2 regions of the Buttiauxella sp. WJP83 genome follow, and region 1 is predicted to be linked to the other one. Evidence: predicted binding sites of a transcription regulator. Region 1 holds the regulator's gene; the other holds the start of a gene.
What was found. Region 1 encodes LexA, which represses DNA repair genes until DNA is damaged. Its sites were predicted from a motif close to TNCTGTATGTACATACAGNA; they were not measured.
Positions count from the first base shown of each region.

Region 2: a site for LexA is predicted at 6,092-6,111, ahead of OH773_RS14350 (TfoX/Sxy family DNA transformation protein). Genes of this name have one in related genera too.

Region 1 covers NZ_CP110080.1:4,341,707-4,349,802, forward strand. The annotation lists gene OH773_RS20060 (cupin domain-containing protein) at 1-134, opposite strand, end outside; gene zur (zinc uptake transcriptional repressor Zur) at 244-759, shown strand; gene OH773_RS20070 (CsbD family protein) at 848-1,057, opposite strand; gene dinF (MATE family efflux transporter DinF) at 1,201-2,532, opposite strand; gene lexA (transcriptional repressor LexA) at 2,674-3,282, opposite strand; gene OH773_RS20085 (diacylglycerol kinase) at 3,391-3,759, opposite strand; gene plsB (glycerol-3-phosphate 1-O-acyltransferase PlsB) at 3,945-6,374, shown strand; gene ubiA (4-hydroxybenzoate octaprenyltransferase) at 6,494-7,366, opposite strand; gene ubiC (chorismate lyase) at 7,366-7,875, opposite strand.
Region 2 covers NZ_CP110080.1:3,078,706-3,086,801, reverse strand. The annotation lists gene pqiC (membrane integrity-associated transporter subunit PqiC) at 1-558, shown strand, start outside; gene rmf (ribosome modulation factor) at 815-982, shown strand; gene fabA (bifunctional 3-hydroxydecanoyl-ACP dehydratase/trans-2-decenoyl-ACP isomerase) at 1,054-1,572, opposite strand; gene OH773_RS14370 (Lon protease family protein) at 1,641-3,395, opposite strand; gene matP (macrodomain Ter protein MatP) at 3,571-4,023, shown strand; gene ompA (porin OmpA) at 4,130-5,200, opposite strand; partial or broken gene sulA (SOS-induced cell division inhibitor SulA) at 5,561-5,986, opposite strand; gene OH773_RS14350 (TfoX/Sxy family DNA transformation protein) at 6,291-6,905, shown strand; gene yccS (YccS family putative transporter) at 6,902-8,096, opposite strand, start outside.

The DNA.
Region 1 (8,096 bases):
ATCCCCAGGCGTGTTAGCCCGAGTTTGCGAGCCAGCGGCGCGCCAATAGAAAACAGTTCAGCGCTGTCTGGATAAGTTGAATCATCTTCACCTTCCAGGTCTTTCCAGTGGCGTATGCAATCAGGTTTATTCATAACAAACTCCGGGATAGTCATCTCAAAAGGATGCAGCCAGAATGGTGCACCACTCGGCGTTTTTTGCGCGTTGTGATAGAGTGTAGGGCTAATCTACAGGGGAATGCTGATGGACATCACGACTTCACAAAACGTGTTAGCGCAGGCTGAAAAACTATGCGAGCAGCGTAATGTGCGCCTGACGCCACAACGCCTGGAAGTGCTGCGTTTACTGACGCAACAAGCGGGTGCAATCAGCGCTTATGATTTGCTGGATTTATTGCGTGCCAGTGAACCACAAGCAAAACCTCCGACGGTGTATCGTGCTCTCGATTTTCTTCTTGAACAAGGCTTTGTGCATCGCGTTGAGTCAACCAACAGCTATGTTTTGTGCCATCTGTTTGATCAGCCAACGCACTCATCAGCGATGTTTATTTGCGACAGATGTGGAGCGGTGAAGGAACATGGTGCGCAAGACGTTGAAGATATCATGCATCAATTGGCTGCCCAGTTAGGATTTGCTCTGCATCATAATGTCATTGAGGCGCATGGTTTATGCAGCGCTTGCGCAGAAGTTGAAGCCTGCAACCATCCCGAAGCATGCGGGCATGACCACACTATTCAGTCGAAGAAAAAATCACGCTAATACGAATTTAGAAGATTAGACTGGGGAAGAATCGGTACTTCCATGTACCAGGGCAGATTTAGAGAGTTAACACATCTGAGGGATGAGATTACCAGCGGTAATCGTTACGTTTTTCCCAATCAACGACTTCTTTCTCTGCCTGTTCTTGGGCGTATCCATAGCGTTCCTGGATTTTACCGACTAGCTGATCGCGCTTCCCTTCGATGACGGTCATGTCGTCATCCGTCAGTTTGCCCCATTTTTCTTTCACTGTGCCTTTGAACTGTTTCCAGTTACCGCCGATTTCGTCTTTATTCATAATAGTCTCCTCAACGTTCGCTAAAAAACTGCTAAAAGTTAACAACGTCCGAGTGCTGCCGTTTGGCTAAAACCACTCTTATCTGCTGGACGTGATAACAATTGTAGTTAAGGATGCGGCAGTGGCGGAAAAACTAAGAATCTTTAACCATGCACGTGTTCAAACCAGGTGTTGTGACGCCAATGACGACGCCAGATCCACCCCAATGACAAACCTCGTAGTGCAAGAAACACCGCCAGCGAAAGCCATAACCCATGGTTGCCCAACCAGGGCACGGTGAACAAGGTTAATCCAAAGCCAAGAGCCGCAACGGCCATACTGTTTCGCATTTCTGCACCACGTGTTGCGCCAATAAACATGCCATCAAGCAAATAGCACCAGACGCCCACCACCGGTAAAACTATCTGCCAATGCAAATAGCGATCGGCCTGGCGCTGCAATTCAGGGATTGATGTCAGGAGCGAAACAATGTTCTCGCCAAACAGTGCATACACTATGGCAAAAGCTAACGCGACCAATCCCGCCTGGCGACAGGCTGCTCCCCACACCTCCAGCAATTGGCCTCGATTTTTCGCACCAAATGCCTGCCCCGAATGGGCTTCAACAGCGTAAGCAAACCCATCAAGCGCATAGGCGGTGAAGGTCAGCAACGTCATCAGCACCGCGTTTACCGCAACGATTTCGCTGCCTAACCGTGCGCCAAAAATCGTCACTGATGCGAAACACACCTGCAGCAACAGCGAGCGCAACATAATGTCCCGGTTAAGCGCCAGTAAACGCCGAACGTTTCCGCGCCAGGCTTTCATCAGCATCTCTACGCTGATTCCACGCAGGCCCATCACCTTTTTCACCATCAGCAACCCGATGATAAATGTCGCATATTCCGCAGTGACCGTCGCTAACGCCGCCCCCTGCACATTCATGTGCAACCCCATCACCAGCCACACATCCAGCACGATATTCAGCACGTTTCCGACGACCAGTAAGATAACCGGTGCACGCGCATACTGAACGCCTAACAGCCAACCAAGTAAGACCAGGTTAGCCAGTGAAGCCGGGGCGCTTAGCCAGCGGATCTCAAGAAAACGCTGTGCCTGCCAGAGCACATCCTGGTTACCGCCAACAATATGTAATGCCAGTGAAATGAGGGGATCGCGCAGCGCGATAATCACAACGCCTGCGCCCAGCGCCAGCAATAAAGGCTGTACCAGTGCACGAGCTAACGCCGAGGGATTATTTGCGCCAAACGCTTGAGCGGTTAAGCCCGTGGTACTCATGCGCAGGAATAGCAAAAGCATGAACAGGAAACTGGTTGCCGTAGCGCCAATAGCGACTCCGCCAAGATAGACAGGGCTGTCCAGATGACCAATGACTGCCGTATCGACCAGACCCAGCAAGGGGACGGTGATGTTGGAGAAGATCATGGGTAAGGCGAGGCGCCAGAGTACTTTGTCAGCCGTTGAGAAAAATCGCATTCCACCCTTCATACTTCAAGCCGCATCTTTGTTGGCCGCGTTCACTCACCCGAATCACTTACTCAAGTAAGCTCATCGGGACTCGTTTTCTCGCCGCCTCAATGCAACTTGAATTATTTGGGTTTTCAGTTTTAAGAAACTTTACAGCCAGTTGCCGTTGCGAATCACCCCAACCGCCAACCCTTCAATGGAGAAGTTATGTTCGCGCAGGTCAACCACAATAGGTTCAAACTCGCTATTTTCTGGAAGAAGATGAACAACGTTGCCCTGCTGTTTTAAGCGCTTAACGGTAACTTCATCATCAATACGCGCAACCACAACCTGGCCGTTACGCACATCCTGAGTTTTATGCACCGCGAGCAGATCACCGTCCATAATACCGATGTCTTTCATAGACATACCGCTGACGCGCAGCAAGAAATCGGCATTAGGTTTAAACAGCGATGGATCAACCTGGTAATGGCCTTCGATATGCTGCTGAGCCAAGAGTGGCTCACCTGCAGCAACACGCCCAACCAGCGGAATACCGGTAACTTCTTCCACCAGCAAGCGGATACCGCGCGACGCACCAGAGACAATCTCAATGACGCCTTTACGAGCCAGTGCTTTTAGGTGCTCTTCAGCGGCGTTTGGAGAACGGAACCCCAGACGTTGAGCAATCTCGGCACGAGTCGGTGGCATGCCGGTCTGGCTGATATGATCCCGAATAAGATCAAACACCTCTTGCTGCCTGGTAGTTAACGCTTTCATTCCGCCCCCTGGGTGTTTATACAGTTATGCTGTGAGTATATACAGTCAAAGGCGAATTTGGAACCACAAATTAAGCAAAAAACCAGCCACTTAACTATTCTGGAAAGATCATCGCAAATGCTGCCAAAGCAGTGTGACCCAGGTAATCACTGCGAGGATAATGGCGATTAACACAGCAGCTGATCCCATGTCCTTGGCGCGTCCTGAAAGCTCGTGATAATCCGTACCCACGCGGTCAACAAGGGATTCAATCGCACTGTTGAGGATCTCGACAATCATAACCAGCACGACAGAACCAATCAGTAGAATACGGGTGATGGGGTCGATATCTAAATAACAGGCAATGGCAATAGCGATTACGGCACAAACGCCTTCCTGACGGAACGCAGCTTCGTTGATCCAGGCTGCTTTGAGCCCTTTCCATGAATAGCCAGCGGCTTTGATGATACGGGTAAATCCGGTGACGTTACTCGCCATTTTTGGAAACCTTTTCAAATTATTTGCGTCAATACTTATCTATACCCGTCATTCTTCAAATTGCTGCCAACACGGCTACAACTTGAAGAATGACGGGTATAAAGCGCAACGCCACAGAAATCTGAGTGAGATTCTGATATTCTTGCGGCGAAATTGCATTATTAACCTGAGGCTTTACATCGTTTATGTCAGGCTGGCCAAGAATCTACTACAAATTACTTAATTTACCATTAGGCGTTCTGGTAAAAAGCAAGTCCATTCCGGCAGATCCACAAGCCGAACTGGGCTTAGATCCCACACGCCCGATAATGTACGTGCTGCCGTATAACTCTAAGGCGGACTTATTAACGCTGCGCGCACAATGTCTCGCGCATGGCTTACCCGATCCGCTTCAGCCGTTAGAGATTGATGGAGCGGTACTCCCGCGTTACGTCTTTATCCACGGCGGCCCGCGCGTATTCACGTATTACACGCCGAAAGAAGAGTCGATCAAGTTGTTCCATGATTACCTCGACTTGCACCGCAGCAATCCAAATCTGGATGTGCAGATGGTGCCGGTCTCGGTGATGTTTGGCCGCTCTCCGGGTCGCGAAAAAGGCGAAGTTAATCCGCCATTAAAGATGCTGAACGGCATCCAGAAATTTTTCGCCGTTACCTGGCTTGGTCGCGACAGTTTCGTGCGTTTTTCGCCACCCGTCTCTCTACGCCACATGGCCACCGAGCACGGTACGGATAAAAAGATCGCTCAGAAATTGGCTCGCGTTGCGCGTATGCACTTTGCTCGCCAGCGTTTAGCGACCATCGGGCCGCGTTTGCCGGTACGTCAGGATCTGTTTAATAAACTTCTGGCATCGAAAGCTATCGCTCGCGCCGTCGAAGATGAAGCACGCAGCAAGAAAATCTCCCATGAAAAAGCACAGCAAAACGCTGTGGCGCTGATGGAAGAGATTGCCGCCAACTTCTCTTATGAAGCGATTCGAGTGAGCGACCGCGTGCTCAGTCTGACGTGGAACCGCTTGTACCAGGGGATAAACGTTCATAATGCAGAACGCGTGCGCCAGTTGGCTCACGATGGTCATGAGATTGTTTATGTCCCTTGCCATCGCAGCCACATGGATTACATGCTGCTGTCCTATGTGCTTTATCACCAGGGGCTGGTTCCTCCGCACATCGCGGCGGGTATCAACCTGAACTTCTGGCCAGCGGGCCCGATTTTCCGCCGCCTCGGTGCGTTCTTTATCCGTCGTACCTTTAAAGGCAGCAAACTCTACTCCACCGTGTTCCGTGAATATCTGGGCGAGCTGTTTAGCCGTGGCTATTCCGTTGAATATTTCGTGGAAGGGGGTCGTTCTCGTACCGGGCGTTTGCTCGACCCGAAAACCGGCACCTTGTCGATGACCATTCAGGCAATGCTGCGCGGCGGTACTCGCCCTATTACATTGGTGCCGATTTACATTGGCTACGAGCATGTAATGGAAGTGGGGACTTACGCAAAAGAGTTGCGTGGTGCGACCAAAGAGAAAGAGAGTTTCATGCAGATGGTACGTGGCCTGAGTAAGCTGCGTAACCTCGGTCAGGGCTATGTGAACTTTGGCGAACCGATGCCATTGATGACATTCCTGAACCAGCGAGTTCCTGAGTGGCGCGATTCCATCGACCCAATCGAAGCGATTCGTCCTGCGTGGCTGACGCCGACGGTGAATGAAATTGCCGCCGAGTTGATGGTGCGAATTAACAATGCAGGTGCGGCGAACGCCATGAACCTGTGCTGTACAGCGTTATTAGCCTCACGTCAGCGTTCACTCACCCGTGAGCAACTCACCGAGCAGCTAAACTGTTACCTGAGCCTGTTGCGTAATGTGCCGTATTCACCGGACGCTACTGCACCCGATCAACCAGCAGAAGCGCTGATTGAACACGCGTTGCAAATGAACAAGTTTGAAGTAGAGAAAGACACTATCGGTGACATCATCATTTTGCCGCGTGAGCAGGCAGTTCTGATGACGTATTACCGCAACAACATCCTGCATATGCTGGTGTTGCCTTCTCTGCTGGCAGCGATTATTACTCAACATCGCCGCATTGACCGTAGCGAACTGCTGCGTCAGGTCACGTTACTGTACCCGATGCTGAAGGCTGAGTTGTTCCTGCGCTGGAACACCACTGAACTTGCCGGTGAAATTGACATTATGCTCAATGAACTGGCGCGTCAGGAACTGGTCACGCTGACAGACGACGAAGTGCAGATGAACCCTGCGCGTTCACGCACCATGCAGCTACTGGCTGCGGGTGTTCGTGAAACGCTACAGCGTTATGCGATTACGTTCTGGTTGTTGAGCGCGAATCCGTCGATTAACCGTGGGACACTGGAGCGCGAAAGCCGCACCGTTGCCCAGCGCTTGTCAGTTTTGCATGGTATTAATGCACCGGAGTTCTTTGATAAAGCCGTCTTCACCTCGCTGGTATTAACCTTGCGTGATGAAGGCTATATCAGTGACACCGGGGATGCAGAGCCAGGCGAAACGATGAAGGTCTACCAGTTACTGGCTGATCTGATCATGCCGGATGTGCGTTTAACGATTGAAAGTGCGACGTCGCAGGCTGCGACCGAGTAATGCCCTCACCCTAACCCTCTCCCACGGGAGAGGGGATAACTGTTATCTCCTTCACCTGAGGGAGATATGCCCGGTTTTCTCCTTCTCCCCGAGGGAGAAGGCCGGGATGAGGGGATTTTTTAGAAGTGTATGTAACTCAGCACCAGGCCAATAAACAACACCAGCCCAACGTAGTTATTATTCAGGAATGCGCGGAAACAGGCATCGCGGTCGCGATTCGCCGTCAACCGTTGCTGATGGATAAAGAGCGCGCCAGCCAATGCTATAGACCAATAAAAAGCGCCGCCTAAGCCATTCAGCCAGCCAATTACGGCCAGCAATACCATTACCGCAACCTGCAAAATCCCAATGATCACATTGTCATAGCGTCCAAACAGGATAGCCGTGGATTTGATACCTATTTTAAGATCGTCATCGCGATCAACCATCGCATACTGTGTGTCGTAGGCTACCGCCCAGCAAATATTGGTCAAAAACATCAGCCAGCAACTTAGCGGAACAGATTCACTGACCGCAGCAAATGCCATTGGGATGGACCAACCGAATGCCGCACCCAACACCACTTGTGGCAGATGGGTGTAACGCTTCATAAACGGATAGACCCAGGCTAACGCTAATCCCGCGACAGACAATAAAATCGTCATGGTATTGAGTGTCAGCACCAGTAAAAACGAAAGCAGCACCAGCACCACAAACAGGATACGCGCCTCTTTTTCACTGACAGCACCGCTCGGTAGCGGCCGATGGGCGGTCCGTTTAACGTGGCCATCAAACTTGCGATCGGCGTAGTCGTTAACCACGCAACCCGCGGCGCGCATCATCCAGACTCCGGCGATAAACACGCATAAAATAGTCAGCGGCGGGACACCCGGTGTCGCAAGCCATAACGCCCATAACGTGGGCCATAACAATAAAAGCGAGCCAATCGGCTTATCCAGCCGCATCAGGCGTTGGTAGGCCTGTAATTTGCCCTGTTTCAGACTCCACTCCATTATTTTTCCTCTGCATACAACGGCGAAGCGGGAAGGAATAACTCGGTCAGTACCAATGGCTTTCCGGCTAATCTCAGGCGGGACCGACGTCCCCACAGCTCCGCACTGCGTCCAATCTCAATAAAATCCCGCGTCAGGGATGATGCACTAAACAAATAACGCCCAAGCGGCGTGGTTCCAAGCTGTTGCAAAGCAAGCTCAGGCCCTTCAAGGGTTGATTCCGGTACGACCGTGCGCCCAAGCAGCCAGGGCTCATCGTCACCGCATAGCACAACTTCACGCAGCCAATAACGTTTGGCTTCTGGCATCATCTCAGCTTCGGGAAAATCGACAGGCGAATCGAAAAAACCTTCACGCACAATGCGAACAGTGACTCGCGAACAATACTGTTCAAAGCGTTTAGTCATTGAGTCTTCAAGCAACAACCAGTCAAGAAGCGAAGCACTCAGCCCCTCGGGAATCGTAGCCTCAAAACGTAAGGCGCGCAGTGCCGAAAGCGCGTCAGACATGTGAATTTCTCCGAAATAAAACCGGCAGTCATTGTAACGCAGAATGGGTAGAGCGGGGACGATTTAACAGGTCTACAACCTTCAAAATCATTTGGGTGGCGTCACTAAAACGCATTTGCGTTTTTGAACGCAGCCAACGCAGAAGCGGCTCGAAATATGACGGGCAAAAAAAAGGTGCGCCACAAGGACGCACCAATACTCCAAACATCAGCATTGCGGGG
Region 2 (8,096 bases), 1.3 Mb from region 1:
TGGCTTCCGATAATTGCTGCTTTGGTTTTAACGGCTTGTAGCAGCACCGATAATGGAAAAACGTATTACCAACTGCCTCAAAGCTCCGCGCCTGCTATGCAGGCTGTGAGCCAGCCTGGTACCCATTTGTTATGGGTAGAGCAGGTTGCGGTTCCTGATTACCTCGCCGGAAACGGCGTGGTTTATCAAACCAGCGATGTGCAATACGTCATTGCCAACAACAATTTGTGGGCGAGCCCATTGGATCAGCAACTGCGCAATACCCTGGTGAGCAATTTAAGTAGCGCGCTTCCGGGTTGGGTGGTGGCATCACAGCCGCTTGGCAGTGTTCAGGATACGTTGAGTGTTAACGTGACGGGTTTCCATGGACGCTACGATGGGAAAGTGATTGTGAGCGGTGAATGGCTGCTCAATCATCAGGGGCAACTGATAAAGCGCCCGTTCCATGTTGAGTTGAAGCAGGAAGCTGATGGTTATGATGCGATGGTGAAATCGTTAGCTCAGGCCTGGCAGCAAGAGTCCCAAAGCATTGCCAGCCAGTTAACCCGCTTTAATTAATCCGTTCAATAGCACAAAAAAGCTGCGTCATTCGCAATCAAGCGAAGCGCAGCTTTTCTTTTGGCATGAATTTGTTATCTCTCCTGGCTCACGTTTTTTGTAAAAATCATATCCCACGTAGCTCACATTTATGACATTGGCGTGAATTTTGCGCATTGACGATAACGGTTTTTGAGGGTATTCGTTATATGTGGTTGCACGTTTTGTGGCCACTGTTTTCTTTTCCACCAGACTCAAAAAATGAGGGAAACGAGGCATGAAGAGACAAAAACGAGATCGCCTGGAACGGGCTCATCAACGTGGTTATCAAGCAGGAATCGTCGGACGCTCTAAAGAGATGTGTCCTTATCAGACACTGAACCAGAGGTCGTACTGGATGGGAGGCTGGCGAGAAGCCATGGAGGACAGGGCGATTACCGCGTAATCACTGTCTCTTTAGAAAAAGAAACCTCCGCACTGCGGAGGTTTCGCATTTCATCACTGTGAAAACAGGGCTTAGAAAGCAGTTGTGTCTTTGAACAGACCTACTTTCAGATCGGTAGCCGTGTAAATGACACGACCATCAACCAGCACTTCACCATCTGCCAGGCCCATGATCAGGCGGCGATTGATGACGCGTTTGAAATGGATACGATAGGTAACTTTTTTCGCGGTTGGTAGAATCTGACCTGCGAGTTTAACTTCACCCACGCCCAGAGCACGACCTTTACCTTCGCCACCGAGCCAGCCGAGGTAGAAACCAACCAACTGCCACATCGCGTCCAGGCCCAGACAACCAGGCATTACCGGGTCGCCGATAAAGTGGCAGCCAAAGAACCACAGATCAGGATTAATATCTAATTCTGCTTCAACGTAACCTTTATCGAAGTTACCGCCGTCTTCGGTCATTTTGACCACGCGGTCCATCATCAGCATGGATGGCGCAGGTAACCGTGGGCCTTCAGCGCCAAACAGTTCGCCACGACCAGAGGCAAGAAGATCTTCTTTTGTATAGGATTCGCGTTTATCTACCATGTTTACAGTAAGCCTTTTTATAATGAAGCACGCATGTTAGCTAACACGTGTACGCTCAACAAGTCCGATCAGTTTGGACTGAACCAGCTGAGCCAACGCAGTGGCCATGGATAACGGTGCCGAATGTCTTGCGCCGATGCCTGAGCAATTCGCTCTTGTACCGCACGCATGAGCGTATTTTGCCCTTCACCATCCCAGGGCAGATTTGTTAATAATGGTAGCGCATCTGTGACGTCGTCGATGGCCCAAATCGTGAATTGTCCTTGCTCAACGGCATCCAGAACATCCTGATGCAGGCACAGGTGGCGGACGTTGGACAGGGGGATTATCACGCCTTGCTTGCCGGTAAATTCGCGTTCCTGGCAGATGCGGAAGAAACCTTCAATCTTCTCATTGAGTCCTCCAACAGGCTGCACACGCCCGAACTGGTCGACTGACCCTGTCACCGCGATATGCTGAAAAATCGGCACATTCGCCAGCGCGCTTATCAATGCGCACAGTTCAGCCATTGACGCGCTGTCGCCATCAACTTCGCTGTAGGACTGTTCAAAAGTCAGTGATGCTGAGAAGGGGATTTGCTGCTCAAGCTGCAATTCAGACATCAAAAATGCCTGCATGATCATCATGCCTTTCGCATGAATATTGCCGCCCAACTCTGCTTTGCGCTCAACGTCAGTAAATTCACCATCACCTACATGGACGACGCAACTTATTCGGGAAGGTTCACCGAATGCGCGTGGATGGCCTGGGAATTCAATCACCGACAACGCGTTGATTTGGCCAACCATCTCACCTTCAGTTTCAATCAGGATTTGCTCAAGCAGAATTTCGTCCTGCATGCGCTCCGCCAGATAACCTTCACGCCATTCACGCTGGGTCAGCATTTGGATCAGTTCAGCCGCGCCGAAGGTTTCTTCTTCAGTAAAAGCGGCCACTTCACGCAGTTGACGGCCAATCCACGATGGGCACAGCGGCAGCGTTTCCTGATCACCCGTGTAACGCACGGCTTCACGAATGAAAGCAGTCCAGGCATCAGTTGCAGGCGCAGGGAGCGCTTTAGATTTCGCGACGGCGTAAATCCACTGGCACCACAAAGCCATATCATCGGCGGAGGCAATTTGCAGATTTTCTTCAAACTCGCTGTAAATAGCGGAGGTTGCCAGTTCAGGTTCCATCTCCTGGAAGTCAGCCAGCGACTCGCGTTCGCCAACCAGAATCAGTTTGAGATTCAGCGGTAATGACGGGATGCTAACTGGCAACGGACGCGTTTCGTCAGGCGAAATCCAGTCAAAGCGGCCCTGAATCACCATTTGCTTCAGACGTAGCCAGAGCAGCGGTTGTGCCAACACGCTACGCAATGACAGTACCAGAATGCCACCATTAGCCTTGTGAACTAAACCAGGCGTCAGGCTAATTTCACCGGCGAACTGACGAACGCAACCAAACAGTTGCTCGGCTTCAATCCAGTCAGCCACGACGACTTCGGATTGACCAGCAAAATTGTCTTCAGCCGTCTCGGCTGGGCGTAACGTGACTCGCGAGCCTTCTATCAGATAATGTCCGCCGGTTAATGTGTTATCCGGGGACCAGCAATCGCGCGCAGCGCTCGCAATAAGATTAAGGTATTCGGCTTCTTCAGCGGCTTTTACCAGCATCAGACCGGCCGAGGCTACCGGTTGGCTGAGTTGCACCAGTCCATAAGTCAGACGGGGTTGCACAGCGGAGAAAGGGGCAGTTTCGGAATCATAAGGCTGTGCGAAAATTTCCTGATAGCTTTCGGTATCAGGTACAAGTGCACGCCATTCAAGTCGATTAGTCGTCAAAGTCGCTATTTATTAATTAGATGTCAAAGGCGCGATTATACAAGAATAGGCCGAGCAGCACACGGTTTATGCGGAGCGGCAAGTTTACTTAGCTCACAGCTTTCATTTTTCAGGTAAGCGAAAATAAAAAAAACTGTTATCCTGAAATGAGTTACACGGTCACACTGAGACAACAATGAAATATCAACAGTTGGAAAATCTCGAGAGCGGCTGGAAGTGGAAGTATCTGGTTAAAAAACACCGTGAAGGCGAGCTTATCACGCGTTATATCGAGGCGAGCGCTGCGAAAGAAGCTGTTGATGAGCTGTTACGCTTTGAAAATGAGCCTGTGCACGTGTTGAGCTGGATAGAGAAGCATATGAATCCAGAACTTCACAACCGCATGAAGCAAACTATCCGCGCGCGTCGTAAACGGCACTTTAATGCCGAACACCAGCATACGCGTAAAAAGTCCATTGACCTTGAGTATCTGGTCTGGCAGCGGTTAGCAGGGCTTGCTCATCGACGAGGATGCACACTCTCAGAAACTATTGTGCAGCTGATTGAAGATGCTGAGCGTAAAGAACAGTACGCTAATCAGATGTCATCACTGAAACAAGATCTTCAGGCGATGCTTGGCAAAGAGTAGCGCGCAGTGAATTGTTACTGGGCTTTATTGTGTTGTTATGTTCCGAAATTTTAAAAACAAAAAACCCGCCGAAGCGGGTTTTTTTATAACGGTAACTTAAACTAGCTTATGCAGCAGGCTGAGTTACAACGTCTTTGATACCTTTAACTTCGATCTCTACGCGACGATCTGGAGCCAGGCAATCAATCAGTTTAGCTTTAGGAGCTACGTTATCACAGGTGTTGCCAGTAACTGGGTTAGATTCGCCCATACCGCGTGGGGAGATCTTGTTAGCTGGGATACCTTTAGAGATCAGGTAATCAACAACAGACTGTGCACGTTTGTCAGACAGTTTCTGGTTGTACTGGTCGGAACCGATACGGTCGGTGAAGCCCAGAACTACAACAGAACCATCTTTCGGGTCGAGGTTGCTCAACTGAGTATACAGTTGATCCAGTGCCTGCTGACCTTCTGGTTTCAGAGTTGCTTTGTTGAAGTTGAACAGAACATCAGACTTCAGAGTGAAGTGCTTGGTCTGTACTTCTGGAGCTGGAGCTGGAGCTGGAGCTACAACTGGAGCTGCTTCGGTCTGACCGAAACGGTAAGAAACACCCAGGCTCAGCATGCCGTTGTCTGGACGAGTACCTACGGTATTCGCGTCACCGATGTTGTTAACCCACTGGTAATCCAGGCGAGTTGCGATATCACGGGTGATTGCGTATTCCAGACCAACTGCTGCCAGTGGGGAAACGCCTGTGTCGTGTTCGCTACGGGTAACGCCAGTAGAAGCGTAGTTACCTTTAGAGTCTGCACGCCATACCATACCACCCAGACGAGTGTAGATGTCCAGGTCGTCATTGATTGGGTAGCTCAGTTTAGCAGCCAGTTGAACGCCTTGCGCTTTGAAAGCACCGTTATCAACGCTGCCTTTATAAGGCATACGACCTAACCAGTCGTAACCCATTTCGAAACCAACGTACGGGTTAACCTGGTAACCACCGAACGCACCAGCACCCAATTGGCTGCTGTGAGTAGGGCCGTTGTTGTTCTGGTAACCGTTACCGTAGAAACCGGTATCGTGGAACTGGGACCAACCCAACTTACCACCTGCATACCAGGTGTTATCTTTCGGTGCGGCCTGCGCTACGGTAGCGAAGCCAGCCAGTGCCACTGCAATCGCGATAGCTGTCTTTTTCATTTTTTGCGCCTCATTATCATCCAAAAAGGCCATGAGCTTTAAAATCGCTCTAAAGCCCAGGGTTAAATCCTTCGCCCGAGTTTATGCTCACTTGTTACTCTACCGATCAATCGGTGTTATGGAAGAGCAACCCTGGCGAGCTAAAGTCTACAACGTAGTTGAAAACTTACAAGTGTGAAGTCCCTCAGGCATATGAAAAAAAACGATTTACGTTCACACTTTCTAACAGATTTGTGTAAAAAATGGACTATGCGAATAGGGCGGAAGGCCGCCTGGAGCGGCTTGTAGCGCGGATTCTTGATAATTCACAATGAATTGTCAGCAGGAAAGAAAAAGTTCCAGGAATTCTCTTAAATTTACTTAATGATACAAACTAGAATGAATTTTTAAGCCACTTCGTGGTCGATCACCTGTTTTCGAAGTACGTGTTGGACGCATAATAAAGCCAATTGCGTTACCCATTTCAGCTGCAGATGACAACTGAATATGCTCCTCGTCAGTCAATTCTTCAGGTAACCAACCGATCACAACGCTGTAATTTCCTGTCTGCAGTGCTTTTACCATAGCATCTACGGTGAAAAGTGGATCTAACTGGCTTACCTGCATCACTTTTGTCAGCGGAAGACCCGCAGATTGTACCCACTTACGACTCAATTTTTGCTGCGGCGTTAGCCACAACTGCCAGCGCGACTGCTGACCAAGCTGTTGGAGCAGGGGCAGGAGTACCAACTGCGTAATCCACGGCTGATCTTCACTGTAGATCACTTCACTGATCAACCCTTTTATGTTGTTACCCGCTGATGGCTGAGTCAATGAAGACGCAGAATCTGGAACATTGGCAACGTGAGTTAGAACGTTATGTGATTGCATAGTTAATCCCGCCTGATGGGTTACTGTATGAATATACAGTAATACCAGTTCGGACAAAGATCAATCTAAATTTCGGAAAGCATATCGCAATTTCAACATGTAAATCGTCGGAAAGAGAGAATGTGATTGCCGTCGGTCATCATGTTACTTATTTTCGTGTTACTGGATGCGGTAATAAATCGTTACGTTGCGCTATAGATTGATATTTAAGGATATATTCATGAAGAAGCGGTCTTATGCAAGGATTCATCAATCAAAGGAATGTCTATCTCCGTTAGGCGATATCAGTTATCGCTCGCTATTTGGTGGATATAGTTTGACCGTCGAGAATGTGGTGTTTGCCATGGTTTCTGAGGGGGAACTTTATCTCCGGGCAAGTGAACAATCGGAAGTTTACTTCGTTGAAAAAGCATCAGAGTCCCTGGTTTATCAAAAGCGCGGACGAGCAATCGCGCTCAATTATTATCATGTTGACGAAGCACTGTGGTCCGATCGGGAAAAACTATTGCAGCTTTCAACCGATGCTTTGTATAGCGCACGACGAGAAAAATCGCGCCTGAAAGCGCAGCAACGGCTCAAAGATTTACCCAATTTAACCCACAGTCTGGAAATGATGTTATGGGAAGTGGGAATTGCTGATGTGCGGACACTTCACGCCTATGGCGCAAAACGGTCATGGATAAAATTGAGACATTTGAAGAAAGGGCTGGGTGTACGAGTATTGTTGGCGTTAGCAGGTGCAATCTGCGGTGTTCATGAAGCGGCACTCCCGGCAGCAACGCGCCGGGAGTTAGTCGAGTGGGGGCATCTTTACGCGAAACGGCAGCCTCGTTAAACGTGTTGCTGCGAAACAAGTTGCTGAAGGCGTGATATTTCTGGCAGCAGCGCAACCAGCAGGCCAATTTGTTGAAGCACCAATGGCTCTTTGGTATCTGGTTGCGGCTCAAGCAAGTTGATACGTTCTGAAAGCCCCCGTAGCGCCTTTTGAACCCGCTCTTCATCGGCAGGCAGATGATGCAGTGCGTCATCTACGTAACACACAGCGTCATCAAGTAATAACAAGATATCCTCGTTGGTTAACTGTTCGCGGTGTGCACCTAACGCCGAAATATAGCTGTTAAACGTGTGATTGAGGCACAATAAGCGAAACGCAGTTTCCTGCATCTCTGGCGAAACGCGCGGCTCAGATGACATATTGGACACTACTGATGCCAGCTCCGCATCTTTGTTATGTGCATCGCGTCGTGCGATTCGGTACTCAACGCGGTTATCTCGCCCTTGATGGTACTGCTCAAGAATCGCATCCAGATAGCGGCAGTTCGCGTTAAAAGCACGCTCAACGACCAACGGTAATCTGCGAAAGCGCCAGTCAGGCCAAACGAAACTTACCGCTGCCCATGCAATGGCACAGCCCAACAGAGTATCGAATATACGCGGCATGGCGACTTCGAACCCTTCACCGAGTAAGTTGAAGCACAGCAATACCAGTAAGGTGATAAACATCGTGGCATGCGCGTACTGCACGTTGCGAAACGCAAAGAAGAGTACACCAGTAATCACGATTAAAACCAACTGGCCTTCAATTGAGGGCACGAAGTACAGCACCGGGAGCCCTATCGCTACCCCCACTAACGTGCCGATGATACGCAATGCCAAACGGCGGCGAGTGGCGTTGTAGTTTGGCTGACAAACAAACAGGCTGGTCAGCAGGATCCAATAGCCATGTTTTAGCCCGGTAAACTGAATGAATGCGTAGCCGACACACAACACCAGCGACATCCGCACCGCGTGGCGAAATAACGCCGACTCCGGTGTTAAGTTGCGTTTCAATCGCTGCCAGACATCGCCAAACCCAGTTATATGATCATCAGCCAGGCGGTTTTCGATATCACTTTGTGGAGCGGCAAGCGCTTGCTCGGATTCAATTGTCGCCAGTTGGGCGTCAATGGCGCGTAAGTTACTGACCAGGAAGCCGATCGCTTTAAATTCACTTGCCAGATATTGGTCGGCTTTCAGTCTTTCGATC